Regions from separate parts of the Paenibacillus beijingensis genome, predicted to be linked through region 1. Evidence: a T-box and tRNA genes for the amino acid it is inferred to sense, from the RefSeq annotation. Region 1 holds a T-box; the other holds one or more tRNA genes.

Region 1 (16,032 bases):
TCAATAAAGCCGCTCGGTCCTGTGAAATGCTCGCCGAAAACAAACGTCTGGGGCGCTTCTTCTTCAGGAATGAATCTGTATGATTCCTTCTCGAAAGTCCCGATCCAGTAATACATAAATTTGTTATAATGCTCGCTCGGCTCGCCAAACCAAGGATTAACAATGAAAATATACCGATCTTCGCCTAGTCTAGATTGACCGAGTTTTAAAAATACCGGCAGCTCCCACATCCTCCCTGACTTTGGATACTTCGCATAGTTGCCGACATAAAAATAATTGCGGTAGGTCCAGTTTTCAAGATCGTTGGAAGTATACAGCATTGCCGTTCCCCCCACTCCCAAGAATCCGGTACCTACGAGCATATACCATATCTCCTCTTCCCTCCACAGGAAAGGATCACGGAAATTTCCGAACCAGACTTGCCCTTCCTGCTGAACGACGACAGGTTCGTCCCGCTTCTTCCATGCGATTAAGTCGTTGTCCCGGTCTTCCTGGAACGTGCTTTTTGCCGATGCAATGAGCTGACTGGGGGATTGGGAAAGGTTACCTGCGGTGTAAAACAACACCGGAATCCCCTCATCGTCTATCACTGCGCTGCCCGACCAGCAACCGTCAGGATCCGCATCCGATTGGCCGGGCTTCAGAGCGATCGGCAGATCTCTCCACCTCACCATATCGTCGCTTACCGCGTGCCCCCAATGAATATTTCCCCAGTAAGGACCAATTGGGTTGTGCTGATAGAACAAGTGATATTGTCCGTAAAAATAAATCGGCGCATGAGGTTCGTTCATCCAATGCTCCGGTGCCATAAAATGAAGTTGCGGCCGATGTTTGTCGTCTTTATAGCGGTTCCGATCCATCGCCGTATCCGGTACGGGCAGCTCATGTTCGCTAAACAATTTCTTGATACTAATGTAGCTGCTTACGATCTCTTCCCGGGTCAGCGCAGTTTCGTAAATGGCGAGATCATTTATCAGGCCGTTAAACATATTGTCCGTAAATTTATCGATGATGAAATGAGGCTGATTGTTTCTGCCGATCATAATGCTGTTTCATTAAGCGCGCCGATCCGTAATTACTCCAATATCGTTGTGGCCGCCTTATCCTTGATAAGCCCGAACCATCGCGTTCAACCGTTTCAGCTTCCAGCCTTGAAAAGCAAAGTCATTGCGGCAGCCAAAGAAATTTCCAAAAATCTGGGCTGGTTCGGTCATGTGAATAAGGGTTAATTTTTATATTTTCTCCGGTGCCTCTAACCCGATCAGTCTCAATCCGCTTTGCAATGTAATTTGAACGCATTCAACCAATGCAAGACGGGCACTGCGCAATGCAGGGTCATCAACCAGAATGTGGCACCCGTGGTAAAAGCGGTTAAAAGCTTGAGCCAAGTCGATGAGGTAGCGCGTTACAATTGACGGCTCCAGCTTCTGCATCGCCTGTTCCACGCGTTCGGTAAATAAGATGAGTTGCTTTAGCACACCGACCGCTTCCACGTTCTGCAGATGGGAGGCGTCGATGTCATCATGGTTGACTAATGAGATCCGTTCATCACCGCCCGCCTTGCGGATCACGCTGCACGTCCGCGCGTAGGTAAATTGAACATACGGTCCTGTCTCCCCTTCGAAGTTAAGCGCGTCTTCCCAAGAAAAATCGATATCTTTAATGCGATTTCCACTTAAATCGTTAAAGATAACCGCGCCTACGCCAACTTGCCGGGCAACCTCATCTTTATTTTCCATGTTTGGATTTTTTGCTTCGATAATCTCTCTTGTTTTGTTGATCGCTCGATACAGCAAATCCTCCAATTTCACCACGTTTCCCTTCCGGGTGGACAGACTCATTCCTTCGATACTGACACGACCGAATGCCACATGCTCAAGGTCGCCGGCCCATTCATATCCCATCAGATCTACAACCTTGAACCATTGTTTAAAATGTAAATTTTGCGCGTAATCCGTTACATAAATCGCCTTATCGAAATGATACGTTTTCTTTCTGTAAATCGCTGCCGTGACATCACGGGTGTGATAAAGCGAGCTGCCGTCCTTCTTCAGCATGAGGGCCGGTGCCATACCGTATTGGTCGAGACGAATTAGCCAGGCGCCTTCATCTTCCTCCAGCAAGTTTTTCTGTTTGAGCTCTTGAATGACCGGTTCCATTTTGTCATTGTAGAAACTTTCGCCCGCATAAGAATCAAACTGAACGCCCAGCAGGCGATAGATTTTTTGGAATTCCGCCATGCTGATCTCGACAAACCAGCGCCACAACGCCAATGCTTCCTCGTCCCCCTGCTCCATCTTCACGAACCAGGCCCTTGCTTCGTCCTCCAGCGCCGGATCCTTCTCGGCTTCTTCATGAAATTTGACATAAAGCCGGAGAAGCTCATCAATCGTGCCTTGTTGAACCTCCTCCGCGCTTCCCCAAAGCCGGTAACTGACAATAAGCTTGCCGAACTGCGTACCCCAATCCCCGAGGTGATTGATGCCAACACATTTGTACCCGAGGAATGAGAAAATTTGATACAAGGCATTTCCGATAACGGTTGACCGAAGATGAGCAACATGAAAAGGCTTTGCGATATTGGGAGAGGAGTAGTCGATGACGACCGTTTTTCCTTTTCCGATCTCCTGGGAACCATACTTCGCTCCCTCATTCCTAATTCTCGTTATTACCGATTCGGCAAAGCGGCCTCTGCTCAAAAAAATATTCAAATATCCGGACACGGAGTCTGTGCGATCGATGATGTCATCCTTTAAGTTCTGTGACAATCCGTCGGCAATCGCCTGCGGAGGTCTTTTCAATGCTTTACTTAACCGGAAGCATGGAAGCGACAGGTCACCCATCTCCGGGTTAGGCGGATATTCCAGCAGCTTGAAAATTTCTTGCTCATCTGCACCCGTTAGTAAAGCAGCAATCTTTTCGGCAATATGAGTCTTATAGTTTAACAAATCGCACCATTCCTTTTCCCAACTGTTTTTGAACGCAAAAAAGCTCCCGTCTCCTGATAAGAGACGAGAGCCGTTAAGTTCCCGCGGTGCCACTCTAAGTGTTAAACCAATCGTTTAACCCCTCTGTTTCGTAACGGTCGCCGACCGGATTTGCCTACGCTCGAAGTTCGGCAAACCATTTCCTGGATCCGTTTCATCCAAACATCCGTACCGGCTTGCACCAATCCCGGCTCGCTGCGACTGTCTGTTATGGACTACTGTTCCATTCATCAATGTTCCACTTTTTAATTACAAATATTTATACAGGAATTGCACCAAGTTGTCAACGCAATCGACGCCTTATCAGCTCGTTTCTTTTTTCGATTCCCGGTATTCCGAAGGGGTCACGCCGACATACTTCAGAAACACCTTTGTAAAATAGCGCCTTTCGTGATATCCGACCTGCTTGCAGATTTGCGAAACGCTCTTGTCGCTGAAGGCCAGCATCGACTGGGCGAGCTCCATCCGCTGTCTCGTTGCGTATTCCACGAACGTTTCGCCGAAATGCTGCTTGAACAGCATGCTGAAGTAACTGCAGCTGATGCCCAGCAGCTCCGCAAGCTCGTCGATGCCTAAATCTTTGGCGATGTTGCGGTCAATATAATCCTTTGCCTTCATCATGAGCACATCGGCGGATTTGCGCTTGAGCGCAGCTTCCAAGCTCCGGTCCGCAATGTGCCGGATCCCGGCAAGCAGCTCCTTGACCGTGCCGCTCGACTCCATCCGGGTCCACAGATCGCGGTGCTCGTGCTCGCCAAACAGATTCATATTGCTCAGCTCTCGGATCAAATGCAGGTTCAAATACTGTAAATACCGTTCTGCGCGCACATACGAATGTCCCGCCATTTCCCTTAAACGTCCGGTCAGCCCAGACCACGCATCTTCAAGCCGCTTGTGGTTCATCTGCTTCAAGCTTGTGACCACCTGCTCCATGTCATCCCAAAGCGACACGTTCAAGCTGTCCAGCCGTCCTGAACAGCCCGCCATCACGAGCGACTCATTCCGGTCCGGATTCAAATGGAGCGACAGCTGCAAGCTTCGGTAAGCCTGATACAAATCTGCGAGGCCGACAAGCGACGGGTAAACCGACATGCTGATCGTCTGGTTCGCATGAAGCCGCACCGCTTCCTGCAGCCGGCGTGCATACCCGAAAGCGCATTCCGGATCCACTTCCCCCTGAATGCCGTTTTGCTCCAGCAGCATGCACCATTCCCCTTCGCGCAGCTGTATGACGGCGTATTGGAGGCCGAACTGCTGCAGCGTCTCTTCCATCGCGCTACGTACCGCAAAATTCCACAGTTTCCGTTCGGTCTCCTCACGGCTGCCGTATTCCCGCGAATAAACGTCCAGATCGGCGAACAGGAACAGATAGGCCAGATCGGCGGGATTAAGCCCGCCGGATTCAAGCAGCGCATTTTGCCCGGCTGCGGTTCTGCCGACAAGCGCGTCGGAAAGCATTTTCTCATAGGCAAGCCCTACAGCCGCGCCCCACCGCTGCCGCTCTTCGCGCTCGGCCTGCCGTTTCCGGCGGATGTCTTCGGCGGTCCGGGAGACGATTCGTTCCAATTCCTCATAATCGATCGGCTTCAGCACATAATCCCTTGCGCCTTGACGCAGTACGGAGCGCGCATATTCAAATTCCATATAACCCGTCAGGATGATAACTTCGCTGTCCACGCCCCGTTCGCGCAGCCGCTCAAGCAGGAGGATCCCATCCATCTTCGGCATGCGGATATCGCTCAGAATAAGGTCCGGCTTCAGCGTCTGCGCCGCTTCAAGCGCATTCTCGCCGTTCGTCGCCACAGCCGCAACCTCAATGCCAAGCGATTCCCAAGGAATAACAGCCTGCAAATTGCGCAAAATCGGAAGCTCGTCGTCCACAAGCAGCGCTTTAAGCTTCATGTTCATCACTCCGGAAAATAATTCGGTATCGTGCATTTAATGACCGTTCCGCCGCCCGGCTCCGAACAGATGAACAATCCGTAACGGCGTCCATACTGGATGCGGAGCCGGTCCGCCACGCTTCGAACGCCAAGCCCTCTTCGTTCGCTAAGCGGCGGCGCCGCAAAGGCGATCTGCTGTTCTTCGGAGAACATATATTGAAATTTGGCCAGCGTGCCTCTCTCGATGCCAAGTCCGTTGTCTTCAATCCAGAACACCGTGTCGTTGCCCGCCGATTCGGCGCGGATCCGGACGCACCCGGTATAGTCAATGCCTTCGAACCCGTGTTGGATGCTGTTTTCCACGAGTGGTTGAAGCGTCAGCTTCAGAATCGCCCGGTCCATCAGCTCCTCCGGCACGTCGATTTCATAGTTGAACAAGTCCTCGAACCGGTATTTTTGAATATCCAGGTAACTGCGCAGATGCTCGATTTCCTGACGGACGCTGATCTCCTCTTTGTCCTGAATGCTGATGCGCAAAATGCTGCCGAGCCTCCGCACGATTTGGCTGACCGCCATTCCTTTGTTCTGTACGGCCAGCGCGTTGATCGACTCGAGCGTGTTGAACAGGAAATGCGGCTTGATCTGCGCCTGCAGCACCCGCAGCTCTGCCCGGTTCTTCTGGTCGCGCTGCCGTTTCACCTGCTCCAGCAGTTCGCCGACCTTCTCCACCTGCCGGTTGAAGCCTCGGCTTAACAGGAACAGCTCATCCCTCCCGTTTTCCTGCACGCGGACGGTTAAATCGCCGCTTTCCACCCGGCGCATTTGGCGTACGATCCAGATGATCGACTTGGCGATCCGGTTCACAAACACCAATATGAACAGCAGCGCCGACAGCACGCAAACGACGACGATGCCGACGAGCCACCGCATGATGCGGATCACTTCGCCGGACAGCGAATCCCAAGAAGCAACCGATACGAGCCGCCAATCCTCCAGCCCGAGTCCGATGCTCGACAGGATGCTGTCCTGTCCGTTAAATATGCGGCGGACATTCCCGTACGTATCGCCGAGACTCGTCGTCCCCTCGGTCAGATCGCTCAGATTTCGGCCTTTATCGGCTCCCGTGCTGTCGAACATGATCAGTCCGCTGCCGTTCACGATATAAAACCGGGTATCGTGCTTCCCGCGGTTGTAACGGAACGTCCGGAAAATATCGTCGAGGCCGGTGCTTTTGACTTGCACGAGCAGAACGCCCATATCACTCAGCGTATTGACATCCTTCACCATCCGGATTTGGTTGAAAGAAAGCTCTCTGCCCGTCAGCTGCGGATACTCATAAGGACCGATCCATTTGGGCAAGCCCGCCAATTTCACGACTTCCTCGTACAGCTTTAGCCGTTTGAATTTGTCGAACGGCATCGCCGTAAAATTATCCTTATAATAAATCGGCATGGCCCGCTTCTCGTTCAGCCTGTACAGCAGCGAGTAGCTGACCGACGGATGGTTGATCAGCAAATCTCTGAAATTGCGCTGAATCTCGTTGAGCTGCAAATAGTTGATTTCGGTTAAATCGCCCCTTCCGTACCCTTTCATATGCAGCAGCTGCTGCAGCGCGGATGTCGCGACCGTGTTGTCGGTCACTTTGTTCATTTCGCGGAACATGAAATTGACGCTTTGGCTTACCGCTTTAAGCGTTAATTCGGTTTGCTGCGCATATTTTTTTTCTATCGTATCGGAGATGATGAAATAGGAGGCTACACCGAGCAGGAAAAGCGGGAGAATGATGAGCGAGAAAAAAGCTGCGAACAATTTGAAACGCAAATTCATTCCGGATCCCCGCCTTTTTTAACCCGGGTCAGCCCTTGACGCCGCCCGCTGTAAGCCCTTCGATGATTTTTTCCTGAAGGAATGCGTAAATGATCAGAACCGGCACGACGCTGTATACGATGCCCGTACACATTTGGGCGTAGTTCGTCTGGAACGTGTCGCGGAAGCCGACCATCCCGGTCGGAAGCGTGCGCAGCGAATCTTTGTTCAGAAAGAAGTTGGCCAAAAGAAATTCATTCCAGTTGCCCAAGAAATTGATGATAAATACCGTTACCAGGGCCGGAACGGTTAGAGGTAATACAATTCTAGCAAACAAACCGGCCGAACTCAATCCGTCCATGACGGCCGCTTCCTCCAGTTCCCCGGGTATGGCGCGCATGAAAGCGGCGATCAGCAGCACGCTCATCGGCACGGCGCCCGCGACATACGGAAGGAACAGCGCCCAGTGCGTGTTCAATATATGCAGATCGCGCACAAGCAAATATTGGGAAATGAACAGCGCATTGCCTGGAATAAGCATGCCGATCAGCACAAATTGGGTCAGCAGCTTGCTGGAGCGGCCAAACCGCATGCGCGTGATCGCAAACGCCATCGCTGCGGCGATAAGCACGCCGCTTACGGCGGCAGTGGTGGACAAGTAAAGGCTGTTCCAGAAGTAGACGCTTATTTTGGCGTTCACCCACGCGTTGACGTAGTTTTCGAACTTCATTTCAAACGGAAAACCCCACGGATTTTCCGCGATTGCCTGATTGCTTTCCTTAAGCGACGAAAAGACGACGAATACGAAAGGATAAAGGACGGCGACGACATATGCGATGAGCAGTAGATGCGGAATTCCTTTCTTGAGCGCGGCCGGCATCAATATTCAATCCTTTCCTGTTTTCTCGCGAACAGCAGCTGATAGAGCGCGGTCAATACTAGAGCGAACAAGAAGATGAGAATCGCGATCGATGTGCCGAAGCCGTATTGGCCGCTTTGAATCGCATGCGAGACCATGTAGGAAGCCATCACCTCGGTTTCGCCCGCCGGTCCGCCGTTCGTCATGACGAGCACGATGTCAACGACCCGCATCGCGCCGGCGATCGACAGCATGATGACGACCGAAATGATCGGCCGGATGAGCGGAACCGTGATGTTGAACGCCCGCTGGATGCCCGTCGCCCCGTCGATGGCCGCCGCCTCGTTCAATTCCTTCGGCAGCGCAAGGATGGCGGCAAGAACAAGGATAATGTAGAAGCCCATCCACTGCCATGCATTGGTGATCAATACGGCGATCATCGCGGTTTGCCGCTCCGCCAGCCAATAAATCGGTTCGATTCCGAACAGGCCGAGAAACTGATTGAGCAAGCCGATATCCGGTTCATAAATGAACCCCCACAAGATACCGATGACCGAGGTTGACAGAATCGAAGGCATAAACACCGTCGTTTTATAAAAGCGCTGCAGCCGCTTCACGCCGCTGATCATGAGCGCAAAGAAAATGATGAGCGGTACTTGAATGAGGACGGAAGCCAGGATGAAAATCATATTGTTGCGAATGGCGTGCACGAACAAGTCGTCCTTGAACGCTTTGGCGAAGTTATCGAAGCCGTTGAACTTCGCCGGATTGAGTCCATCCCAATCGGTAAAGCCGTAATAGAAAGTCGTCAGCATCGGATAGATGAAGAAGAGCACATACAGCGCGATTGCAGGCAGCACGAACAACAGGTACGTGAGCGGATTTTTTAACGTTTTGTCCATGTTTCCTCCAGGGTAGCGCACCCGTTAAACGGAACAGGCACCGCCACGCGCGAAACGGGCGGTACCTGTTGCTGCGCCGATCCATTATTTTTGATTTGCGGCATCCTGAACGGATTGAATTTTATCCAATATTTTTTGCGGATCCGCTTTGCCTTTGCCTGCAATCAGCTGGGAAATTCCGAGCTCCACTTCCTTGTAAACGTCGGATTGTACGAATGCGTCGAATACCGGGAATGCGCCTGCCGCTTTCGCTTGTACGGATAGCACTTCTTTCAAGGTTGGATCCTGGACGATGGAAGCCATATCCCCCTCCACCTTCATGGAAGGCAGCAGATTATCCTCCTTTAGGCCGCGAAGCTGCATTTCTTCGTTGTACATGTTTTTGATGAATGCTTTAACCGCCGCAACTTCATTCTCTTTCAGGTTGGCTGAGAAACCGTAGCCGTTGGAATGATTGCCGTTGACGAACGTTTGGTCGCCTGTGCCGTTTGCTACCGCCGGCACGGCGAAGTAACCGACCTTGCCGACCATGTCGCCCGCCTGTGCCGGATCCGCGAATACCGAGGATGCCCAGCTGCCGTCGAACATGAGGCCCGCTTTGCCCGTAATGAGCTGGTTGCGCATTTCCGGATAGTCGAATCCGAGCTCTCCTTTCATAAAGTAGCCTTTTGCCAGCCATTCGTTATATTTTGTCCAAGCGGCAACGACTTCGGGAGCGTTCCACTTTTTCGAGCCGTCGACAAAACCGGTGAACGTATCCGGACCTGCATAACGGGCCATCAGCGTATTGTTCAGCATTAGCGGCACCCATGCCGCTTTGGAGGCCATGGCGATCGGCGCGACGTTGTTTTGCTTCAGCGTCTCCATTAAAGTTTCGAGTTCTTCGAGCGTCGTCGGCACTTTCAAACCGAATTTCTCGAACAGCGGCTTGTTGTAGAAAAATCCTTCCTGGCTCGCGCCGATCGGCAAGCCGTAGATTTTGCCGTCAACGGTAAATTGGGACAGATCGATGAATTTGTCTTTGATGCCAAGCTCGTCAAGAATCGGAGTCAGGTCGAGCAGACGTCCCGCTTTCGCATATTTGACCGCATCGGCCGAACCGCCGAACAGGTCGAAAATTTGCGGAGGATTGCCGGCCGTCATCTCCGCCGGAAGCTTCGTGAAGCGGTTGGCGGCGTCTTCGACCGGATCGAACTCGATTTTAAGCCCTGGCACTTCCGCTTCCGTTTTCTTCACCACGTCTTCCAGCAGCGCCAAGCGGAATTTTTTGGATTCCCCGACTTGCGTATGACGAAGCGTCATGGAGAACGGCTCGGCTTCTGCCGCCGCCGGCTGCCCTTCCGTTTTTTCCTCTGTCGTCGTAGTCGTACCGGTGCTGCCTCCGGAATTCGTCCCTGTGTTCGCCGTATTCCCGCCCGAATTGCCGCCGCACGCGGACAGCAGCGCCGAAACGGCCAGAAGCAATGCGATGACCAGCATAACCGATTTCCTCTTCATAGTACCCCTCCTCCATTTATCGTTCGGTTTGTTTACATGTTCATTATATAGGCGCTACCTTCCTGTCCGGCAGGTTCATATTTCAACAATCAAGGGATAAAATTCTCTACTTTTGTTCCCAAAGATTGTAAATGACGTCAGCAAAGTTGACAATACCTTTTCCGGAATCCGAACGTTCGGAAGCAGCAAATTCAGTGGGGTTGGATGCAGCCGTTTGGGCGGGGTAGCACGAAAAAGCCCCGCACATCTTGCATGCACGGGACTTCACAGCCGGCTTCGACTGCCAGCGCTATTTCTTGGCTACGTATTTGCGGATATCGAATGCGACCGCGGCGACGATAATCAGCCCTTTGATGATGAGCTGCCAATACGGGCTCACCCCGATAAACGTAAGGCCGTAATTGATAACGCCGAAAATGAGCACTCCGGCCATCACGCCGGGTACCGTTCCGATGCCGCCGGCCGTCGAAACGCCTCCCACTACGCAGGCCGCAATCGCGTCGAGCTCATACATGTTGCCGTAGTTGTTCGTCGCGCCTCCTGTACGCGCCGCTTCGAGCACGCCTCCGAGACCGTACAGCGCGCCTGCGATGGCGTAAAGCGCGATCAGGTTGCGGGCGACGTTAATCCCGGATACATGGGCGGCTTGCACGTTGCCGCCGATCGCGTACATGTTTTTGCCGAGGCGAGTTTTGTTGAACACGACCCAGCAGACGGCGGCGACGGCAATGGCGATCAGCACAATGTATGGAATCGAGTAGCCGCCCCCCAAATCGATATAGCCGGAGCCGATCTTTGTAAAATCGGGCCTCAGCCCGCCGATCGGCTGCGATTGGTTCGGCTTTGTGTCGAAATAGATGGAGTTGAAACCATATACGGCAACCATCGTCCCAAGCGTAGCGATGAACGGGGGCACGTTCAGCTTGGCGATGATAAGCCCGTTGATCAGCCCGACGGCAAGTCCGGCGAATATCCCGATCACAATCGGAAGACCGACCCACAAGTGGGGCAAATCCGGAAAAAAGCGGTTCGCATAGGTGTCGATCTGCAGCATCGACGCCGAGACGACCGCCGTTAGTCCGACGACCCGCCCTGCCGATAAGTCGACGCCTCCGGTGACGAGAATGAACGCCGCCCCGAGAGCGATAATCGCGCGTGTAGACGACTGCTGCAAAATATCCCTCAGCGTCGAGAAGGCCAAGAAGCCCGGATCGGCGATCGCGATCCCGATAACCAGCAGAATGAGCACAAGGAAGATCGCCCGCTGGGTCATATAATGTCTTACTCGAAACATAACCTCGGTATTCAATTCAGTTCCCTCCCGGCTACGCCATCCGCTGCTGTGCGGCCAGCCGCATAATTTCCTGTTCCGTTGCCCGCTTGCCGTTCAATACGCCCGTAAGCCGGCCTTCGCTCATGACCATAATGCGGTCCGACATGCCGAGCAGCTCGGGCATTTCCGATGAAATCATGATGACGCTTTTCCCCTGCTTCGCCAGCTCCGCAATAATGGTATAAATCTCGAATTTGGCGCCTACGTCGATCCCCCGGGTCGGTTCGTCCAGCAGCAAAATATCCGGATCGGTCAAGAGCCAGCGGGCAAGCAGCACCTTCTGCTGATTGCCCCCCGACAAGTTGCGGATGAGCGTATCGACCGACGGCGTCTTTGTCCTGAATTTCTGGATATTTTGCGAAGCCTCAACCCTTCCCCTGCTCTCGCTGAGCAGCCCGAACCGGTTCCGGTAGCGCCCGAGGTTCGCGATAATCGTATTATCGTAAACGGAAAGCACCGGAAAAATGCCGGTTACCCGCCGTTCCTCCGTCAGCAGGGCGATCTTATGCCGTTTGGCATCGCCCGGCGATTTGATTTTCACCTTCCGGCCATTGAGCGAAATCGTGCCCGCAGAAAGCGCACGCAGGCCGAACAGCGCCTCGATCAGTTCCGTGCGCTGCGCTCCGACAAGACCGCCGACACCGAGAATTTCTCCTTTACGCAGCTCGAAAGAGACATTTTGAAACGACTTTGGATCCGGGGAAGAAAGTCCTTCCGCCTTCAGCAAAACCTCCCCAGGCCGATTGCTGCGCTCGGGGAATCGCTCGTTCAAATCACGGCCGACCATACGGGTAATAATCATGTCGGTCGTCAGTTCCGCCGCCGGCCACGTGCCCACATTGCGGCCATCCCGCATAATCGTGACATCATCGGAAATCGTTAAAATTTCTTCCATTTTGTGCGAAATATAAATGATGGAGACGCCGCGGCTGCGCAGCTGGTTAATAATGGCGAACAGCTGGGCCACTTCGTTGCCCGTGAGCGACGACGTCGGCTCGTCCATAACGATTACTTTCGAGCGGAAGGATACCGCCTTTGCAATTTCAATGGACTGCACTTTCGAAACCGAAAGGGAGCCGGTCAGCGCTTTCGGATCGATCGAAAGGTTTAAATCTCGAAACAGCTCCATCGTATCCTTATACATGCGCTTCTCGTCCACCAGCTTCAGCGGTCCGAAGCCTTTCATCGGAAAGCGGCCGAGCCAAATATTTTCCATGACCGGCCGGTGCGGTACGGGATGCAGCTCCTGGTGAATCATCGATATCCCGTTTTCCAAGGCGTCGCGCGAGCTGCCGATTTCCGTCTTTCGGCCGTTCAGCACAATCTCGCCCTCATCCGGCTTATAGATGCCGAACAAGCATTTCATCAACGTTGATTTGCCCGCCCCGTTCTCCCCCATCAAGGCATGGACGGTGCCAGGCCTGACTTTCAACGTTACGCCGCTCAGCGCTTGTACGCCGGGAAACGCCTTGGAAACGCCGTTCATCTCAAGCAAATACGGTTCACTCATTTCCCTCACCTCTCTCTTAGGGGTGTCAGATGTGACGAAAAGGGCGGCAAGCCCGGATCGACCGCCGCCCTTTCGCGTAGTGGATGCTCCCGCCGAATCGCCATTGGCAGCTTCGTTATTACTGTGCGTCGGCAATATTGTCCTTCGTAATTTTTTGTATGCGATCCATACATATTTGCCGTCTGTTATGTCATAGCCCGAATTCTCTTTGGTCGGCGTTTCGCCTATGGCCAGTACGGCGGCAAGAGCGACGGTCGCGGCGCCTTGATTTTTGGCGTCATTGAGCACGGTGCCGAGCATCGTGCCGTCCTGCAGCGCCTGAATGGCCGGCGCCGTGGCATCGACGCCTACAACCGGCATATATTTGCTTCCGGTGAAATATCCGGCGGCCTTCAGCGCTTCGATCGCTCCCAGCGCCATATCGTCGTTGTTGGCCAGCACCGCTTCGATTTTATCGCCGTGGGATGCGAGAAACGCCTGCATTTTTTCCTGCCCTTTCACGCGGTCCCACATCGCCGTATCCTCCGCAAGCGCTTCCACTTCAATGCCGGCGTCCTGGATCGCCTGAACGGAATACTTCGTGCGCAGCTCGGCGTCCTGATGTCCCGGTTCGCCCTTCAGCATGACATACTGGAGCTTGCCGTCTTTATTTTTGTCCGCTTCGGGGTGCGACTTCCAGTAATCGACAACGAGCTGGCCGGAAATCGTACCCGATTCTTCCGCTTTAGCGCCGACATAGTACACCTTATCCCACTTGTTCATATCTTCGGCGACCGGCTCGCGGTTCAGGAAAACAACGGGAATTCCCGCCGCCTTCGCCTTATCGATAATGACGCCGGCTGCCGTCCGGTCAACCGGATTGACCGCCATCGCCTTATACTTCTTGGAAATAAACAAATCGATTTTTTCATTTTGGGTCGGCTGCGCGTTCTGGCTGTCTACGATATCCAGTTCCGCTTTGCCGCTGGAAGCGCCCGTCATCGCGTTGCGTACGCCCGTCATGAAGGTATCGTCGAACTTGTAGATCACTACGCCGATTTTCGGAATTTCCGTACTGGATTTAGCGTCCCCCTGCTTTGCCGTGTTGCCGGACGTGTTGCCCGAAGCATTTCCAGTCCCACTGCTGTTACCGCCGCTGCCGCATCCTGCAGCAGTCAGCATTACGCCTGCCAAAAGAGCCGACATCCATGCTTTTCTCATGTTCCAACCGACCTCCTAAAGTTATTGATCAATTTAGGATTGGCTTTGAAAGCGGAACCAATTGTTTTTCCAATCCCTCCTCTGTCTTGATTATGCGAAATATTCCGCCCCGTTCGAATGCAAAATCTTCATGCTTTTTATCGAAATCTTCCTCACTTTTCTCATAATCCTGTACAATTTATTGCACAAAGGGAAACAGAAGCTTCTGATTGTCCATCCAAAACATGTTCTCCGAGTCGATCAGCTTCGTCTGGAGCCGCGCTTCCAGTTGTTTCTTGGCGCTCCCCCGCTCGCCGCCGGTCAGCGAAACCGCCTGGGTCACACCCAAATAACCGGTGCTGAAGCCGTTTTGCACAACCAGCTTATGGATCACGCCGTCCTGCAGCAGCTCCAGCTGCTCGAACTCGCTTCCGAACGCCACGATTTTGGGCGCCCCTTCCGCATGGCGGCGCCGCACTTCATCCGCCGTCCCGAGCGCCCCCTGTTCCTCCAATGCGACGATACCGTCTACATCGGCCTGATCCAGCAGCTGCTTGACGGCCTGCCAGCACCGGTCGCGGGAAGCGCCGCATACCGCCTTGACGGCTGAAAGGCGAATGCCTTTATAGCTTAGAAGCGTCTCCCGTATTCCTTTCTCGCGCTTGGCCAGGCCGGGGTCCTTCCGGTCGGATAGCAGCAGCGCGACGGTACCGGTTCCCCCGAGCAGCTCCGCCATCGCTGCTCCCGCCTGCCGGCCGGCTTCCTCATTGTCGACGGCGATCAATCCGGCAATTCCTTTTACCGGATACTCACCGTTCAGCGCAACGACCGGAACTGCTGCGGCAGCCGCTTTATCCGTTAACGCCGCTAAAACTTCCTCGTCAGCAGGATCGATAATGACCGCGGATACGCCTTCTTCGATCGAACGGAGCGCTGCCTTCAGCTGCCTAATGTCGCCGTTTTCCTCTTCCGGCTGAACATCGGCATAGATCAGCTCGGCTCCGTACTCCCTGGCTGCCGCCTCCGCTCCAAGCCGAATCGCCTCCGCAAGCTCGCCGGCATGAACCGGGGCGATCAGCGCAATCCGTTTCGGCCTTCCCTCATCCCCGTTAAGCGGGCGGGAATTGCATGAAGAGATACTCAAGATAAATGCAGCCGCAGCTGCAGCCGTCAGTATGGAACGCATCCATCCACCGCCTTTACTCGCCAACTTCCTCACTCCTCTTTCGCCTCGTCCCGGATCAGGGGAATCCGGATCCGCACTGTAGTTCCTTCTTCCGGCTCGCTCTCGAATTCCAGACCGTATGGAAAGCCGTAATAAAGCTGGATCCGGTCGTGCACATTTTTTACCGCAACGCCCGAACCCGGACCGCTCTTCTCCCGACCGTCTCCTTTCAGCAGCTTGGCCGCTTTATCCGGTGCCATGCCGACGCCGTTATCTTCAACCTTAAGCAGCAGCGCTCGATCTTCGACCGCCGCACTGACGCGAATCATCCCCTCTTCCACCATATATTCGATGCCGTGCACGATCGCATTCTCGATCAGCGGCTGAAGCACCAGCTTAAGCGTCAGACACGAAAGCGCCTCTTCATCCGCTTCGATCGAAAACCGGAATTTTTGCTTGAAGCGCATCTGCTGAATCGTCAAGTAATGCCGTGCGTGTTCGAGCTCCTCCTGTACCGTAATGACCGTTTTGCCTTTGCTTAAGCTAATCCTGAACAGCCTGGAGAGCGAGGTGATCATCGTGATTACTTCCTCGTTCCGGCTCATGCCGACCATCCGGACGACGGAGTTGAGGGTGTTGTACAGAAAATGAGGGTTGATCTGCGCCTGCAGCGCTTCGAGCTCATATTTGCGTTTCGATTCCTGTTCCATTACGATTTGGTCCATTAGCCCGCGGATTTTATGGAGCATCATATTAAACCGGCTGGACAGCTGTACAACCTCGAGCGGACCGCGAACGGGAAGCTCGACGTTGAAATCCCCGCGCTCCACCGACTTCATCGTCCGCTCCATCCGGCGGATCGGCCGGCTCAAGGTCGATGCAAGAAGCATGGATACGAGGATGACCAGAAT
Region 2 (16,032 bases), 2.3 Mb from region 1:
CCTTTTTCGTTTTGCCATTCATTCACCTCAGTTGTTAGTAGGCTCATCCGAATGTCTCTGATCCTCTGGAATGGTTTCTTTCACAGCCTGCCGCTGTTTCCTTAAAGTCACTAACCTTTGAAACTCCAGATAGTACGCATCGAGTATCGCTGAATTAACAGGTATGTGATCTATTCTTATGCACACGACAGAATTGCCATCATCCAATAAGACATCTATTTGATCTGTTTGCTCCTCGTGACTTCTTACGGATACTGGCCAGCCTCCAATGAACTCAGCATGCTTAAACCATTGATGTCGAACAGCCCAAGAGCAAGAATAGATTTTCCCATCAAACCAGATCCCGCTTGGAGTTACGATTCCTATATCCAATTTATCTTCTTCCAAGGTAACACCCCGCATTTTTCGGTAATGTTACCATGATTGCACTTTTCGGATTTTTTAATCCGTAAACGGATATTTATTTTTCCTTAGCTTGATATGTATGATTTCAAACAATTCATTTTTTTCGCGAGCAGGGAGAGATCGGATGCTGTCGAGCAGTTCCAATTCTTCATTTGATACATCGGTTTGAATGAAAGAGGACTCAACGTCATCTGTAAGCAGCCAATTCAAATCGCATTTAAATTTATTTCTTAGAGCAATAATCGTTTCGCATGACGGGAGACAAACACCGCGTTCAATGTCACTCAGTGTTCCTTGAGAAACTTCAATCCTGACCGAAAATTCCTTCTGATTTAACTCATTTGATTTTCGGATAAATCTGACTTTCTCACCTAGGTTCATCTGTATCAGCTCCAGAAAACAAAAATACCCCGTAATTAGTTACAATTACGGGGTTCAACCTCATGATGTCTGTTATTCGGAGTAAATGCTGTCTCACCCAGCAGTCTAATACTTTATTTACTCAGTCTAAACCTTTATTTTCGCAGTCTAATACTTTATTTTTCAGTCTAATACTTTATTTTCACTGAACAACCTTCACTCTATTCCTAACCCACTTACTCCACCGTCACGCTCTTCGCCAAATTTCGCGGCTTATCCACGTCGTGGCCGAGGGCCAGAGAAGCGTGGTAGGAGAGCAGCTGCAGCGGGACGACCGACAGAGCGGGCGTCAGGATCGGCAGCGTCTTCGGAATGGCGAACAGCTCGTCGACGGAGCGGCCGACTTCGGCTTCGCTGCCGGCGTTGGCGATTGCCAGCACATGGGCGCCGCGCGCTTTCACTTCCTTGATGTTGCTGAGCGTCTTCTCGTACAGCTCTTCCTGCGTAACGAGCGAGATGACCGGAATGCCTTCCTCGATCAGCGCCAGCGTGCCGTGCTTCAGTTCGCCTGCCGGATAAGCTTCGGAGTGGATGTAGGAAATTTCCTTCAGCTTCAAGGAGCCTTCCTGGGCAACCGCGAAGTCGAGACCGCGTCCGATAAAGAACAGGTTGCTATGCTTCGACACGGCTTCCGCCACCTGCTTGTAAATGTCGCTCTGCTCCAAAATGCGTTCGACCTGTTCAGGCAGCTGCTTCATTGCATCGATGACCTCGGTAATTTCATCCTGCGTTTTCGTGCCGCGCACCTGCGCCAGGTATAAGCCCAGCAGATAAAAAGCGATCAGCTGCGACGAATAGGCTTTGGTGGAAGCGACCGCAATTTCCGGACCGGCCCATGTCGTAATGACATCATCCGCATCGCGCGCGATGGAGCTGCCCACGACGTTTGTAATCGCGAGTACGCGGGCGTCGTTGCGCTTCGCTTCACGCAGCGCCGCCAGTGTGTCGGCCGTCTCGCCGGATTGGCTGACGACGATGACAAGCGTGTCCGGCGTAATGATCGGCGAACGGTAGCGGTATTCCGATGCGACATCGGTTTCGACCGGAATGCGCGCCAAGCTTTCAATAACGGTTTTGCCGACCAGTCCGGCATGGTAAGCCGTACCGCAAGCGACAATGTGAATTTTGGAGATCGCTTTGATCTGCTCGTCGGTCATTTCGACCTCTTTCAAATCGACCGATTTTCCGTCTTCGGAAATGCGGCCCATCATCGTATCGCGGTAAGCTTGCGGCTGTTCGTGAATTTCCTTCAGCATGAAATGATCGAATCCGGCTTTTTCTGCCGTGACCAAGTCCCAATCGACATGAAATATTTCCTTGGAAATAATTTCGCCATCGGTCGTCATCAGCTCGACACTTCCGCGCCGCAGCACGGCCATTTCACCGTCATTCAGAATATACACATTGCGTGTATGCTCCAAAATCGCCGGAATGTCCGAGCCGATAAAATTCTCGCCTTCGCCGATTCCGATAATAAGCGGGCTGGCAAAACGGACGGCAACAAGCCGGTCCGACTCATATTCGGTCAGAACGCCGAGCGCAAAAGCGCCGCGCATTCTCTTCACTGCGCGCTGCACCGCTTTAACGATATCTCCGTCGTATTCGTCGGCGATCAGGTGCGAGATCACTTCCGTGTCTGTCTCGGACAGGAAGCGGTGTCCTTTTTCCGCCAATTCTTCCTTCAGATCCAGATAGTTTTCGACAATGCCGTTATGCACGACCGAAAATTTATGGGAATTGTCGGTATGCGGATGTGAGTTGACATCCGACGGCTTGCCGTGCGTCGCCCATCTCGTATGCCCGATGCCCACAGAACCCTCGATCGGCTCGTCACGCAATTTATCTTCCAGAACGGCCAGACGGCCTTTCGACTTGCGAATTTCCAGTCCATGATCGGTGAAGACTGCAATACCGGCGGAATCATATCCGCGATACTCCAGCTTCTTCAGCCCTTCGATCAAAATATCTTTCGAGTCCCGTTTCCCAATATAGCCAACGATTCCACACATAATGAAATAGACCTCCGTATACGTTATAATTCCGCCTGTACGGATGTCCGCGTGGCGCGGCCGGGCTGGTCTATGAATCCTGTTCCATGCCCTTGCGGCGCTCTTTACGCGTCACCCTGGACATAGCGGGATGAATATAACGCATTCCGCCGAATGGTTGTGAGACCGGTTGCCCGCGTCCTTTTCGCATATCGGCTTACGGCTTGAATGCTTAACCGGAAGGTCCCCGCCGAATAATTCGAACACCTTCACCTCGTCAGCTTGCTCTCCATCGCCTCAGGTCATACGGAGAAATGAAATTCTTTTGTTGTTCCCTCTGCTAAGGCACGCCCTCCCGGCTGCCTTGCTCAGAGGCAAAAGCTTCATTCCGATTACTTAGTCCCGCTTCACAGACGGGAGTTTTGGTATGACTCAAGCGATGCCCCTCGTTACGAGCAAGCTCTGGCGCTTATACTGCTAAAATATACCTCTACCCTCGCTTTCCTTCCGAAATCATACTTCTTATCATATTCAATTTAAACCGTCCACGCAACCTCGAAAACATCCAATGTTTGTTAATGGCACAGCTGAACCGGCGATTTTTACCCATATGCAAAAAAACCGCCGGTTCATTCGTCCCCTAAACCATTAACGCCCCGCTTTAAGCTGAATAACATGATCTGCCGTCATCAGCTGGCATCGTCAACGGTTAACGTAGTCAATCTTTAGCCTGCACCAAGTTCAACTTTGACCACATTAACAATTTGATCCACGAATGTTTCAATCTGCCCTTTATCCGGTCCTTCAGCCATGACGCGAATGAGCGATTCGGTGCCGGAAGGGCGGACGAGCACACGGCCGTTATCGCCAAGCTCCTTCTCCACTTCCGTAATGGCTGCGGCGATCGCCGGATTATCGTTGTACATCGTTTTGTCGGCTACCCGCACATTGACCAGCACCTGCGGATATTTGCGCATGATCCTCGTCAGCTCGCCCAGTTTTTTACCCGAATGGACCATCGTGTTCACCAGCTGCAAAGCAGTAAGAATGCCGTCGCCGGTCGTGTTATGATCGAGAAAAATAACGTGGCCGGACTGTTCGCCGCCCAGGTTAAAACCGCCGCGGCGCATCTCCTCCATCACGTACCGGTCGCCAACCGCCGTCTTTGCCGTCTTCAGACCCAAACGTGCAGCAGCCTTGAAAAAGCCAATGTTCGCCATAACCGTCGTCACAATCGTATCGCCGTTCAGTTTGCCCGCCCGCTTCATCGCTTCGCCGCAAATACAGAGGATGTAATCGCCGTCCACTTCGTTGCCTTGCTCGTCGATCGCGATCAGACGGTCGGCGTCGCCGTCGAACGAAAGACCGAGGTTGGCGTTATGCGCAAGCACCTGCTCGCGCAAATATTCCGGATGGGTCGAGCCGACGCCGTCATTAATGTTCCGTCCGTCCGGAGAAGCGCCGACCGTAACGATCTCGGCACCCAATTCGCGGAAAATTTGCGGCGCCAGCTCATAAGCGGATCCGTTCGCACAGTCCAGCACAATGCGCAGCCCGTCGAACCGCGTGTCAACGGTCGTCTTCAAATGATCGAGATAGCGCCGCTTCGCAGCTTCATCCGTCGAAACGGTGCCGATCTCTCCGCCTTCCGGTCTTGGCAGCTCATCGTGCTCGGCGTCCATCAGCCGCTCAATCTCAAGCTCCGTCTCATCGGAAAGCTTAAAGCCGTCGCCTCCGAAAAACTTGATGCCGTTATCTTCAACCGGATTGTGAGAAGCGGAGATCATGACGCCGGCATCCGCTTTCAGTTCGCGCGTCAAGTAAGCGACTGCCGGCGTCGATACGATGCCGAGCCGTACGACGCTGGCGCCGATGGAGAGCAGACCGGCAATAAGCGCCGCCTCCAGCATCGGCCCGGAGATACGGGTGTCGAGCCCGATAACGACTTTTGGTTTGTCCGCTTGGCCGGCAAGAACATAGCCGCCGCAGCGTCCGATTTTATAGGCAAGCTCCGGCGTCAATTCGCGGTTCGCTACCCCGCGCACTCCGTCGGTTCCGAAATATTTTCCCATTGAAACAGGTACCCCATTTCTGTTCAGTCTATTATATTTATGCATGTCGTATTAAAATGTCCTCAATACACTTTACCTGATCTGTCAGGTTTCGACAACTGGTAACACCTTCTGCATTATCTATTACGGGGCGGCAATGCCGTTTCCGGAGCTGCCAGTGCCTCCCTGGCCGCCCGGGCTTTCCGATCCGGGCTTGCTGCCCGCTCCCGGTGAGTCCTCACTGCCGTTACCCGGCGAGTTCCCACTGCCGGAGCCGGCATCGTTGGACGCCCCCGTATCCCCGCCGCCGGGTTCGGTCGTCCCGTCTTCCGCAGGCGGCGCGGTTGCCTCCTCTTCGGCCTTCAAATCCACCGTCACCTGCGGCGCCTCTCCGCCCGCTGCCGTTACGTTCGGGGGGAGCGACAGCGTTAAGCCGACCGAATGCCGGCCCTCCGGTAGATTCGTCAAGTCGGCTGTAGCCGCAATATCGGCGGCTGTAACGGACTGCAGCGCTCCCGGAGGGCCGGAAAGCTGCAGCGGCACTTTGCCGTCCCCAACGCCCGAGACGACGGATGCCTTTAATCCCTTCGGCACATTGTCGAATGAAACGGGGACGTTAATCGTTCGGGTCGCCGATGTAACGACGTACACCGTTACTGTAACAGTATTCGGCTCTACGGCGGACAATCCGTCCGGCGGCTGCAGCTCCAGCGTCACATCGCCGGACTGTTCGATTTTCGACAGATCGATATCCGCTTCCAGCTTATCCAGCTTATCGAGCAGCTCTTTGGCTCCTCTTACCGTTACTTCCTTCGTGTCCGTATGGATAGATTGGATACTTATCCCGCTCGGCAAATTTCCTTTATAACCGATGACGAGCGGCACGACCTTGCTTGGCATCGTCACCGGGACGTTTACTTCCAAAGTGGAAGGCGATACGACCGCATTCGTCATCTCATCGCCGGAGTTGCTGAACACTTTCACTTTCGCTTTTCGCTCGGTCACAGGCTTGTCGGCGCCGGAAACGTTAACAAATACTTTTACCGATCCGACCTGTTTCATCTCCATCTCCGGCAGCGTGACTTTTACAAGCGGGCTCGTGCTTACCGTCGGCGCACCCGCCTCATACCCTTTCGCCGGCTGCCCTTGCGTGACGACTCCCGCTTCAAAGGTGCTTGTATCCAGGCTGTCGATCGTAACCCTAGCTTGGGTCGGCGACAAGCTTAACAGCTGCAGCCCGCGCGGCAAGCTAACATTGAGCGGCAGCAGATGCTCTCCGTTTGTCAGCCCATTCAGATCGACGCTGATCGTATAATCGCCGTCCGACGCCGACAGCAGATCGCTGCGGGTTCCTCTCACCATGACGCGGACGACGCTGGGCTCAATGAGACTCAGCGAATACGATTTGTCGTCCAGACCGACCGGTTGAATTTTGACCGCTTCAATGACCTTCGTTTCCAGCGTCGAAGCCACCGTGTTCGGCGTGCTCGTCGGATCGAAGTGAACGACTCCCCACAACAGGAGGCCGATGACGACAGACAAAATTTTGAGCGCCGTGGGATGGCTCAGCCATTTATCCATGGTTCTCTCCTTTCCGTCTCCAGAACGGAACCTTCGCTTTCGATTTGCTCTTGGTGCCGTTCGTTTGGTTCAATTCCTCAAACAGTTTGGAGATGAGCGACTCTTCCTTAATATCCCTCACAATCATGCCGCCCACCGCAAGCGAGACTTGTCCCGTTTCTTCCGATACAACGACGGCTACGGCGTCGCACACTTCGCTTACGCCGATGGCGGCGCGGTGACGGGTGCCAAGCTCCTTGCTGATGAACGGATTTTCCGATAGCGGCAAATAGCAGGCCGCGGCCATGATCTGTCCGCCTCTTATAATGACCGCCCCGTCATGCAGCGGCGTATTCGGAATAAAAATATTGATCAGCAGCTCCGAGCTGATTTTCGATTCCATTGGAATGCCCGATTCAATCAGTTCGTTAACCCCCGTACTTCTTTCAAAGACGATTAAAGCTCCGATTTTGCGCTTGGACATATATTGAACCGCTTTAATGATTTCCGATATCCGGTCATTCAATTGATCCCGCTCCAGCGACGTCGAGCGCGCAAACAGCTTTCCGCGTCCAAGCTGCTCCAGCGCCCGCCGCAGCTCCGGCTGAAAAATAATGAGCACCGTGACGACGCCGAACGTAAACATCTGGTTCATCAACCATTTAAGCGTATACAGGTTGAACCACGTACTGACCGCCCAGGTGGCGATCAAAACGAATATCCCTTTAATGAGCTGCACGGCGCGTGTGCCCCGCACGAGCAAAATAAGCTTATATATAATATAACTGACGATACCGACGTCGATTAAGTCTTTAATCCAGTCTTTCCAAGTCGTATCGGCAAAATAATTCATGTGCCAACCCCCAGCTTCCGGTGATGCGGAAATCACAATTGAAGTACCCCTACCTGCATTTTATCAACCTTATTCTTTTCTAGAATGACCTTTCAGAATCCTTTTTTTTTCAAAAAAAAACTCCCCCGGGAGGGAGAGGGGCATTCAATTCGTTAAACCGCTGAACGTCTGGGTCACTTTATACCAAAACCAGTCCAGCGCCCGGTCAATTTCTTTCGTCTGTCCGGCAATATGCGCCGTTGAAGCGGTATACAGCGAGCCGTCGATGACGGTGACGTTGCCGTTCACATCTCCTCGAACATCCGCCGTTCCGTTCTCTATCGTTAAATCGCCGTTTACGCTTACGCCCTCGGGAACCGTAACCGTATCGCCGTTAATGACAACCTGCTGCAGATCGCTTCCCCTTACGATCAGCTCGGAGCTTTTGTCCCAGGAGGAGGTGAAGCTTGCCAGCATCACGAGAACGAATACAGCCGCTGCCGCTGCCGCCGGGTGCCGCCTGACCCACCGGGTCCAGGTCCGCTGCCGTTTCGGCTTCGGAAGAGATTCCATAATGCGCCGGTTCAGCGCCTCGGAGGCGGCTTGATCGGTCGCGTAAGGCTCTTCTTTCATGGCCGTGAACAGAAGCGCTTCCGTCCGTTCCAATTGCTCGAAACGGGAGCGGCAGGCCGGACAGGATAGCAGATGGGATTTCAGCGTCAAAATGTCTTTCCGCGGCAGTTCCCCGTCCATATAATCGCGAATCCATACGATGGCGACGTTGCAATTCATGGCAGCCAGTCCTTTCTTCAAAATGCTCGCACATCATGCTCATGTTATACGATACGTATTTACGCTGACGATGTTTCATTTTTTTCAAAAATGGTTATCCGGGCTTTAGTCCGCTTCTACAGCTTGTGCTCCAGCCGCTTGCGCAAAAACTCCCGGCCCCGGTGAACGCGCGTCTTCACGGTCGTAACGGGCATATCGAGCACTTCTCCGATCTCCTGCAGCGACATATCCTGCAAATAACGGAGAACCATGACCGACTTGTACTTCGGAGGAAGCGTCTCAATCGCCTGGTGGATCGTCCGCTGCGTTTCGGACAGCACAAGCTCGCTCTCCGGCGTCCGGTCATCGCTTGGAATCATCGAATAACCGTCCAGCCCTTCATGGTCGTTTGATTCGGCATCCAGCGAATAGCTCGGCTTGCGCTTGCGCAGCCGATCAATGGACAGATTGGTGGCAATCCGGTAAATCCATGTCGAAAATTTTTGGCTTTCGTCGTAACGCTCCATATTTTTATAGACGCGCAGGAATGTTTCCTGGACGACATCTTCCGCTTCCTGGCGGTTATACAGCATCCGGTAAGCCATATGGTACAGTTTATCCTGGTACATGCCTACAAGCTCCGCAAACGCCCGCTGATCGCCTTTAAGCGACATCCGCAGTAGGTTTGCTTCCAATGATTTCAACGTCATTCCTCCAGACTTGCCGGTTTATCGTTCGTATTGCCCGTTCTCTGCGCCAGTACAATCCCCGCAAGGATAAGGATAACGCCAGCGATCTGCACGATGCTGGACGTTTCCCCTCCGATGAGCCAGGCCGCAGCGGACGCGACCGGCAGCTCAACCGAACCGAGCAGCGCCGCCAGGCTGCTGCCGATGCGCGGGATGCCGGCATTGAACAGCACGGCAGGGGCGACCTGTCCAAGCAGCGCTAGCAGCAGCGCCCACAGCAGCAGGGAAGGCTCCCGTTCTCCGGCCCACGCCTCACTTCCCATCAGCAGCATGACAAACACAAATCCGCCCGTCAGCATAACCGCCGAGTCCATCAGCACGCCGAGACTGGACTTCACGCTTCCTGTCAGCGATAGAAAGAGGCTGTATGTAACCGCGGCAGCCAATCCGTATCCGATGCCGGCCGGATCATTGTGCTCGAGCCGCCCTTCCAGGAGGCCCACTGCCAGCACCGTACCGATCAGGACGATGACGACCGCCAAGAGCCGGTTCCTTGCCGGTACTTTCCGATTCCGCAAACTATCTAGCAAAATGGTAATCCACGTGAACTGAAAAAGCAAGACGGTTGCCAGCGAAGCATCCAGTTTTTGCAGCGCCTTATTAAATAAGATGGTGGAGAGAGCAAGCCCCGCGATTCCGGTCAGCGCCAGCATCAGCCACGAACCGCGCAGCGGGTTGCGCCGCTGCTTCGGAAAACAGAGCACCAGCAGCCACAGCAGAACCATTGCCGCTCCGACCTGATGAACCGTCACTTGCTCAAATGAGAAGCCGCGGTCGTAAACCTGCTTGATCACCGGAGACATAACCCCGAAGCTGGAAGCACCGATCAGCACAAGCACAACCGACAACCAGTATGAAGACGAGCGCTTCACTTACGCATCTCCTTTCGAAAAGCGTGAACCTTTATACTTTTTTTTACAAAAAACGGACAGTGCAGACGCCCCGTCGGCGTATGCACTGTCCGGCTCCGTTACATATATCGGGAACGCTTCGTTAACAAGAGCTGCTCCCCTGGCATCAGCCCGTATTGCGAAGGCCTGCTGCAATGCCGTTAATCGTCAAAAGCACTTCACGCAGCAGCTCCGTATCGTCGCCTTCCTGCTCCCGCAGCTTGCGCAGCTCCGTCAGCAGCTCCACCTGCATGTAGCTGAGCGGGTCCACATAAGGATTGCGCAGGCGGATCGACTCCTGAATAACCGGTACGTTATCCAGAATATCCTGCTGCCCCGTAATGTCGAGAATGAACTTTAACGTGAGCGCGTGCTCTTCCTTCACCTGATTAAAGATGCGGTCGCGCACCTCGGCGTCGCTGATCATTCCGGCATACTGCTGGGCAATGTTCAAATCCGCTTTTGCGAGTGCCATCTGCAAATTGTCCACCAGCTGACGGAAGAACGGGAAGCCTTTATACATTTCCCGCAGCTTATCCAGCTTGGCAGGATCATTCTGCACAAACTGCTCAAATGCGGTTCCGGCCGCATACCATGCCGGCAGAAGATAGCGGCTTTGCGTCCAGGCAAATACCCATGGGATCGCCCGCAAATCTTCAAAGCGGTCGCTGTTCTTGCGCTTGGACGGCCGGGAGCCGATGTTCAGCTCGCCTACTTCCGACAGCGGCGTCGATTCCTTGAAGAACGTCATGAAATCCGGATCGCGGAAAATAAGGTCCTGATACTTCGTCTGAGCCGTCTCGGACATGCTGCGGGCAATTTCGTTCCATTCCGATTCCTGATCCGTCTCCTGCTCCGGATATTTGACCAGGCGGGCTGCCGTAATAAGCGCCCATGTCGCCTGCTCCAGGCTGCGGTAGGCGATGCCCTGCATCGAATACCGCGAAGAGAGCACCTCGCCCTGCTCGGTAATTTTGATACCGGCGCCGATCGTGTGCGGCGGCTGCGCCAAAATGCTGCGGTTCAGCGGCATTCCGCCGCGGCCGAGCGCTCCGCCCCGCCCATGGAAAAATTTCAGCTTCACGCCGTACTCGGCTGCGGCAGCCGTTATTTCGTTAAGCGCCAGCTTCAGCTCCCAGTTGGCAGTAACAACGCCGCCGTCTTTGTTGCTGTCCGAATAGCCAAGCATAATTTCGTGCATTTCCCCTCTGGCTTCCACCGCTTTGCGGTACAGGGGGAGGTCAAAGAGCCGTTTCATAATGCCCGGCGCCGCGTGCAGATCGTCAATCGTTTCAAAAAGCGGCACCGACTGCAGCGAACAGATGACGGAACCGTCCTCTTCCTGACGAAACAGGCCGAACTCTTTGGCAAACACCATCACCATGAGCATATCGCTGGCGCCGCGTGCCATACTGATCAGATAACTCGTAATACAGCCGGTCCCGAATTCCTGCTGAGCCTCGTAAACCGTACGAAACACATCCAGACATTCGCGTGTCGATTCGGAGTATTCGGCATCGTCCGAGGTGAGCTTGCCGGGATCGGCGAGCAAACGTTCCAACAGTGCGATTTTCTCATCTTCCGAAAGGGCCGAGAAGTCGCTCTCAATGTTATTTTTCGCCAAAACTTCCGCCATGGCGTTCTCATGCTCTTTGCTGTGCTGACGAATGTCCAGCGCGGCCATATGGAAGCCGAACAGCTCGACTTGACGGATCAGCTTCTGCACAACCGAATCCGCCGTGTAATCGGCATAATGGGCCCGCAGGCTGCGGTCGATCAGCAGCAGATCCTCCTTCAGCTCGGCAGGACTGTTGTAACGCTTGCGCGTTCCTTTAAGCGACCCGTCGCGCGTGTTGGCGAGCTTCTCCAGCATGTAGCAAAGCTTGACTTTATAAGGCTCTTTGGAGTTGCGCCAAATGTCGATGCCTTTAAGCTCCACTTCGCTCTGATCGGCGCTGATGGATTCCAGCAGCTCGTCCGGCACGCTGACGATGTTCGTGCTGAAGCTCAGCAGCCCCATCCAATCCTTCAAAATCTCTTCATACTTGCGAATGGCCAGCTGCCGGTGCAGTTTTAGCGTCTCCCAAGTCACTTTGGCCGTTACGGAAGGGTTGCCGTCGCGGTCGCCGCCGATCCATGAACCGAAGCGCAGGTAAGCCGGAACGTGCCATTGTTCTCCCGGGTAGTATTTGCTAAGACAACGCTCCAGCTCCTCATAAACATTCGGCAGCGTTTCAAACAGCGTCTCATCGAAGTAAAATAAGCCGTTGCGCACTTCGTCGATAACGGTAGGCTTGCGATTGCGCAGCTCGTCGGTCTGCCACAAAATGAGCACATCGTTCAGCAGCTTCTCCCGCTGCTTCTCCCGCTCACGGTAGCTCAGCATCGGATTGTCCAGTTCCATCAGATTGGTTGCGATCCGCTGGTGAATATCTTGAACGACGCGGCGTGTCGCTTCCGTTGGATGAGCGGTCATGACAAGCTCGAGCGAAATGCCCTCCAGCATCGAGTTGACCTCTCCGACGGCAATCCCGCGCTCTTTAAGCGTTTGGACCGCGTCTTCGATCGAGCCCGGCTGCACCGTTTCGCCAACCGAACGCTCATAATCGCGCTTGCGGCGAACACGGTGATTTTGTTCGGCAATATTGACCAGCTGAAAATAGATCGCAAAAGCGCGAATCACTTGATGGCGAATTTCGGGATTAAGCGACGTAATCGTGCTTTTGAATTCTTCGAAAAGCTCGGGAATGAATTCCGCACGGAGCGCTTTGCTCGTTTCGCGGATTTTCTCCACCACATCGAGCAGCTCGCGCCCTCCCTGATGAACAAGAACTTCTCCTAAAATGTTTCCCAGAAACCGTACATCCCGACGCAGTAAGTTGTTCGAATGCGGCCTATTTGTTGTCTGGGTCGTTACAGCCTGTTCCGACATACTGATCCTCCTTTAGGTTTACCGAAGGCAAAGCCGTTTCGTAAGCAAGTTCTCTGATTTGCCTTAAGCAATACCCGTTGTTAAGCATACGCCCGGTTTCGCCGTCGCAAAACCCGCTGCGCTCGGCTCGGCAAAGCCAGCCGGCAATCGCGATCTGCGCCAATAACGGTCGCAGTCCAGTTCAAGACTCAACTATACTTTGATCCTTTAAACCGCTGCTGTATCAAAATACGCGCCCCCGCAGTGTATTTCCTCACTTTCACCATCATACTACAAAATTGAAACATGTTGAAGACCTTACGGAATAATGTCACGTTGTGCAGCACCGGAAAATGTCTCCTGTACAACAATAATAAACCGATAATACCGTCCTTCTAAGCATTTGCTTGGAGGGCGAAAGATATGTTTCATCCGGTGCGGGAAAATTTCCTTCCAATTAAAATGCGATACATTGCAAAAGCGGGCTGTTTACATTCCTCGCTGTTAATGTGCAAAAAAGCTCTCCGCTGCAAGAAGCGAAGAGCTTGGATACGTAATGTTATGGAGCGGGTGATGGGAATCGAACCCACGCTACCAGCTTGGAAGGCTGGAGTTCTACCATTGAACTACACCCGCAATTTAAATATGGTCGGGACGACACGATTTGAACATGCGACCCCCTGGTCCCAAACCAGGTGCTCTACCAAGCTGAGCTACGTCCCGAAGTGTTTATTGTTTAAATGGCGTGCCCGGAGAGATTCGAACTCCCGGCCTTTTGATTCGTAGTCAAACGCTCTATCCAGCTGAGCTACGGGCACATATGGAGCGGAAGACGGGAATCGAACCCGCGACCCTCGCCTTGGCAAGGCGATGCTCTACCGCTGAGCCACTTCCGCATATTGTTTCGCACCAAGGTTTTGTTCAGCGCGACAAGTAATAATATATCAGCTATTCGCCCACAATGCAAGCTTTTTTATTAAAAAACTTAAAACTTTTTTTACGTCCGGTTGTAAACGTGTTGATCGACACGGGAAAGAAGCGCAGCGTGGCGTACTTACAAGGTATGCAGCTCCTTCAATTAGTGATTTCCCGCTTCACTTGCCAAGCCAGAGACAGGATTAACACTAGTCAGATCTCTCCGAAAATACCGTTACCATTTAATGATCTAACGGAACTGAGTGCTCTTATTTTGCATTTATGAGCCCGTTTGGATATCTAACGGAACTGACAGCTCTTAATCACTTTAAAATGGTATATTTTCAGACAGAAAAACAGAAATAAGGTCCGATACTTCCGTTAGATTTTCAAATCGAACAACATGAGCTGAATAACGTCCACTGCTTCCGTTAGCAGCCAAGAACAACCCGTTATGATACGGCTTTTGGCTTTTCAGGATCGTTCTACTAGGCATTATCTCCGGTCGTATAAGCCAAGGAACAGGCCCCTTATACGCGTTAAGCCACCTATGTTCTTCGGGCACATTAGGGCTCTAAATAACCCTTATCTTCTCAACAAGGCGGATTAGAGGCCGTCTGAACTGTCTCTGGACGTATAACGTCAGAGGACATATACCGTCACAAAAAATGAACAGTCATTCTCTGTTATTGTCCGAGTGTACTCGATTCGATTTCTTTTGACGGAGAACATCATGAATGGAGTGAGCATTGGGGAACTAGCGCGCTCAATGTGTCTTGAGTTTAAACTGGATGGTTAAATTGGAGCATGTTAGCAATACCGTTAGCAAGGAGACATTAACCGAAAGGAAAAGGAGCCTTAAAAACAAAAAAAGCCTTGATTCCTCAAGGTTAGCACGATTGAATGCGCGTAGAGGGACTTGAACCCCCACGGTCTCCCGCCAGATCCTAAGTCTGGTGCGTCTGCCAATTCCGCCATACGCGCGCATAGGTTTGTCCTTTAGTGAACAAAATGGTGAGCCATGAAGGACTCGAACCTTCGACACCCTGATTAAAAGTCAGGTGCTCTACCAACTGAGCTAATGGCTCATGTAAATGGCTGGGGATCTAGGATTCGAACCTAGGCATGACGGAGTCAAAGTCCGTTGCCTTACCGCTTGGCTAATCCCCAACAATTCAATGATGGTGGACGCTGACGGGATCGAACCGCCGACCCTCTGCTTGTAAGGCAGATGCTCTCCCAGCTGAGCTAAGCGTCCATAATATTGTTCCCTGCAACCTATTCCTTATGTAAATGATGAAAAAAATTGAGGGAATGGTGACCCGTAGGGGATTCGAACCCCTGTTACCTCCGTGAAAGGGAGGTGTCTTAACCCCTTGACCAACGGGCCATATTTCAAAAATAAAATGGAGCTCTCAACCGGGATCGAACCGGTGACCTCATCCTTACCATGGATGCACTCTACCTACTGAGCTATGAGAGCAAATGGCTCCCCGAACAGGACTCGAACCTGTGACAACTCGATTAACAGTCGAGTGCTCTACCAACTGAGCTATCAGGGAATAGGAGTGTAATACTCAAGGTTTACACCTTGAAAACCGGATGCGAAAGATTGCTTGTGCTTCCTTAGCTGATTCATATGCCTTGCGGTTTTCCTCACTTGGAAAACCAATTAGGATAAGCCCTCGACCGATTAGTATTCGTCAGCTGCACACGTTGCCGCGCTTCCACCTCGAACCTATCAACCTGGTCGTCTTCCAGGGGTCTTACATACTGGGAAATCTCATCTTGAGGGGGGCTTCACGCTTAGATGCTTTCAGCGCTTATCCCGTCCGTACTTGGCTACCCAGCGGTGCTCCTGGCGGAACAACTGGTACACCAGCGGTACGTCCATCCCGGTCCTCTCGTACTAAGGACAGCTCCTCTCAAATTTCCTACGCCCACGACAGATAGGGACCGAACTGTCTCACGACGTTCTGAACCCAGCTCGCGTACCGCTTTAATGGGCGAACAGCCCAACCCTTGGGACCTACTTCAGCCCCAGGATGCGATGAGCCGACATCGAGGTGCCAAACCTCCCCGTCGATGTGGACTCTTGGGGGAGATAAGCCTGTTATCCCCAGGGTAGCTTTTATCCGTTGAGCGATGGCCCTTCCATTCGGTACCACCGGATCACTAAGCCCGACTTTCGTCCCTGCTCGACTTGTAGGTCTCGCAGTCAAGCTCCCTTATGCCTTTGCACTCTGCGAATGATTTCCAACCATTCTGAGGGAACCTTGGGGCGCCTCCGTTACATTTTAGGAGGCGACCGCCCCAGTCAAACTGCCCGCCTGACACGGTCCCCCTACCGGTTTCACGGTAGCGGGTTAGAACTCAAGTACGATCAGGGTGGTATCCCAACGGCGCCTCCACCGAAGCTGGCGCTCCGGCTTCCTAGGCTCCCACCTATCCTGTACAGATCGTACCCAAGTCCAATATCAAGCTGCAGTAAAGCTCCATGGGGTCTTTCCGTCTTGTCGCGGGTAACCTGCATCTTCACA

What was found. A T-box is a leader RNA that pairs with one kind of tRNA and senses whether it is charged. The one in region 1 lies ahead of argS (arginine--tRNA ligase), so its partner is inferred to be a tRNA-Arg.
Region 2: it encodes a tRNA-Arg, which carries the amino acid that the T-box ahead of argS (arginine--tRNA ligase) is inferred to sense. The anticodon was not compared.

The regions. Positions count from the first base shown of each region.
Region 1 covers NZ_CP011058.1:5,100,684-5,116,715, forward strand. The annotation lists gene VN24_RS23050 (glycoside hydrolase family 32 protein) at 1-791, opposite strand, end outside; gene VN24_RS27160 (IclR family transcriptional regulator domain-containing protein) at 813-1,229, shown strand; gene argS (arginine--tRNA ligase) at 1,233-2,948, opposite strand; T-box leader at 3,005-3,227, opposite strand; gene VN24_RS23060 (response regulator transcription factor) at 3,291-4,889, opposite strand; gene VN24_RS23065 (cache domain-containing sensor histidine kinase) at 4,895-6,697, opposite strand; gene VN24_RS23070 (carbohydrate ABC transporter permease) at 6,726-7,556, opposite strand; gene VN24_RS23075 (carbohydrate ABC transporter permease) at 7,556-8,437, opposite strand; gene VN24_RS23080 (ABC transporter substrate-binding protein) at 8,522-9,934, opposite strand; gene mglC (galactose/methyl galactoside ABC transporter permease MglC) at 10,224-11,228, opposite strand; gene VN24_RS27855 (sugar ABC transporter ATP-binding protein) at 11,260-12,777, opposite strand; partial or broken gene VN24_RS27860 (galactose ABC transporter substrate-binding protein) at 12,896-13,977, opposite strand; gene VN24_RS23095 (substrate-binding domain-containing protein) at 14,156-15,142, opposite strand; gene VN24_RS23100 (sensor histidine kinase) at 15,172-16,032, opposite strand, start outside.
Region 2 covers NZ_CP011058.1:2,818,104-2,834,135, reverse strand. The annotation lists gene VN24_RS12980 (heteromeric transposase endonuclease subunit TnsA) at 1-18, opposite strand, end outside; gene VN24_RS12970 (helix-turn-helix domain-containing protein) at 442-786, opposite strand; gene glmS (glutamine--fructose-6-phosphate transaminase (isomerizing)) at 1,002-2,834, opposite strand; gene glmM (phosphoglucosamine mutase) at 3,539-4,885, opposite strand; gene VN24_RS12955 (CdaR family protein) at 5,009-6,445, opposite strand; gene cdaA (diadenylate cyclase CdaA) at 6,438-7,277, opposite strand; gene VN24_RS12945 (zf-HC2 domain-containing protein) at 7,422-8,048, opposite strand; gene sigW (RNA polymerase sigma factor SigW) at 8,165-8,737, opposite strand; gene VN24_RS12935 (EamA family transporter) at 8,734-9,648, opposite strand; gene ppc (phosphoenolpyruvate carboxylase) at 9,794-12,598, opposite strand; tRNA gene VN24_RS12925 (tRNA-Gly) at 13,140-13,213, opposite strand; tRNA gene VN24_RS12920 (tRNA-Pro) at 13,224-13,300, opposite strand; tRNA gene VN24_RS12915 (tRNA-Arg) at 13,319-13,395, opposite strand; tRNA gene VN24_RS12910 (tRNA-Gly) at 13,399-13,473, opposite strand; tRNA gene VN24_RS12905 (tRNA-Leu) at 14,397-14,476, opposite strand; tRNA gene VN24_RS12900 (tRNA-Lys) at 14,505-14,580, opposite strand; tRNA gene VN24_RS12895 (tRNA-Gln) at 14,588-14,662, opposite strand; tRNA gene VN24_RS12890 (tRNA-Val) at 14,675-14,750, opposite strand; tRNA gene VN24_RS12885 (tRNA-Glu) at 14,808-14,882, opposite strand; tRNA gene VN24_RS12880 (tRNA-Thr) at 14,900-14,975, opposite strand; tRNA gene VN24_RS12875 (tRNA-Asn) at 14,979-15,054, opposite strand; rRNA gene VN24_RS12870 (23S ribosomal RNA) at 15,166-16,032, opposite strand, start outside.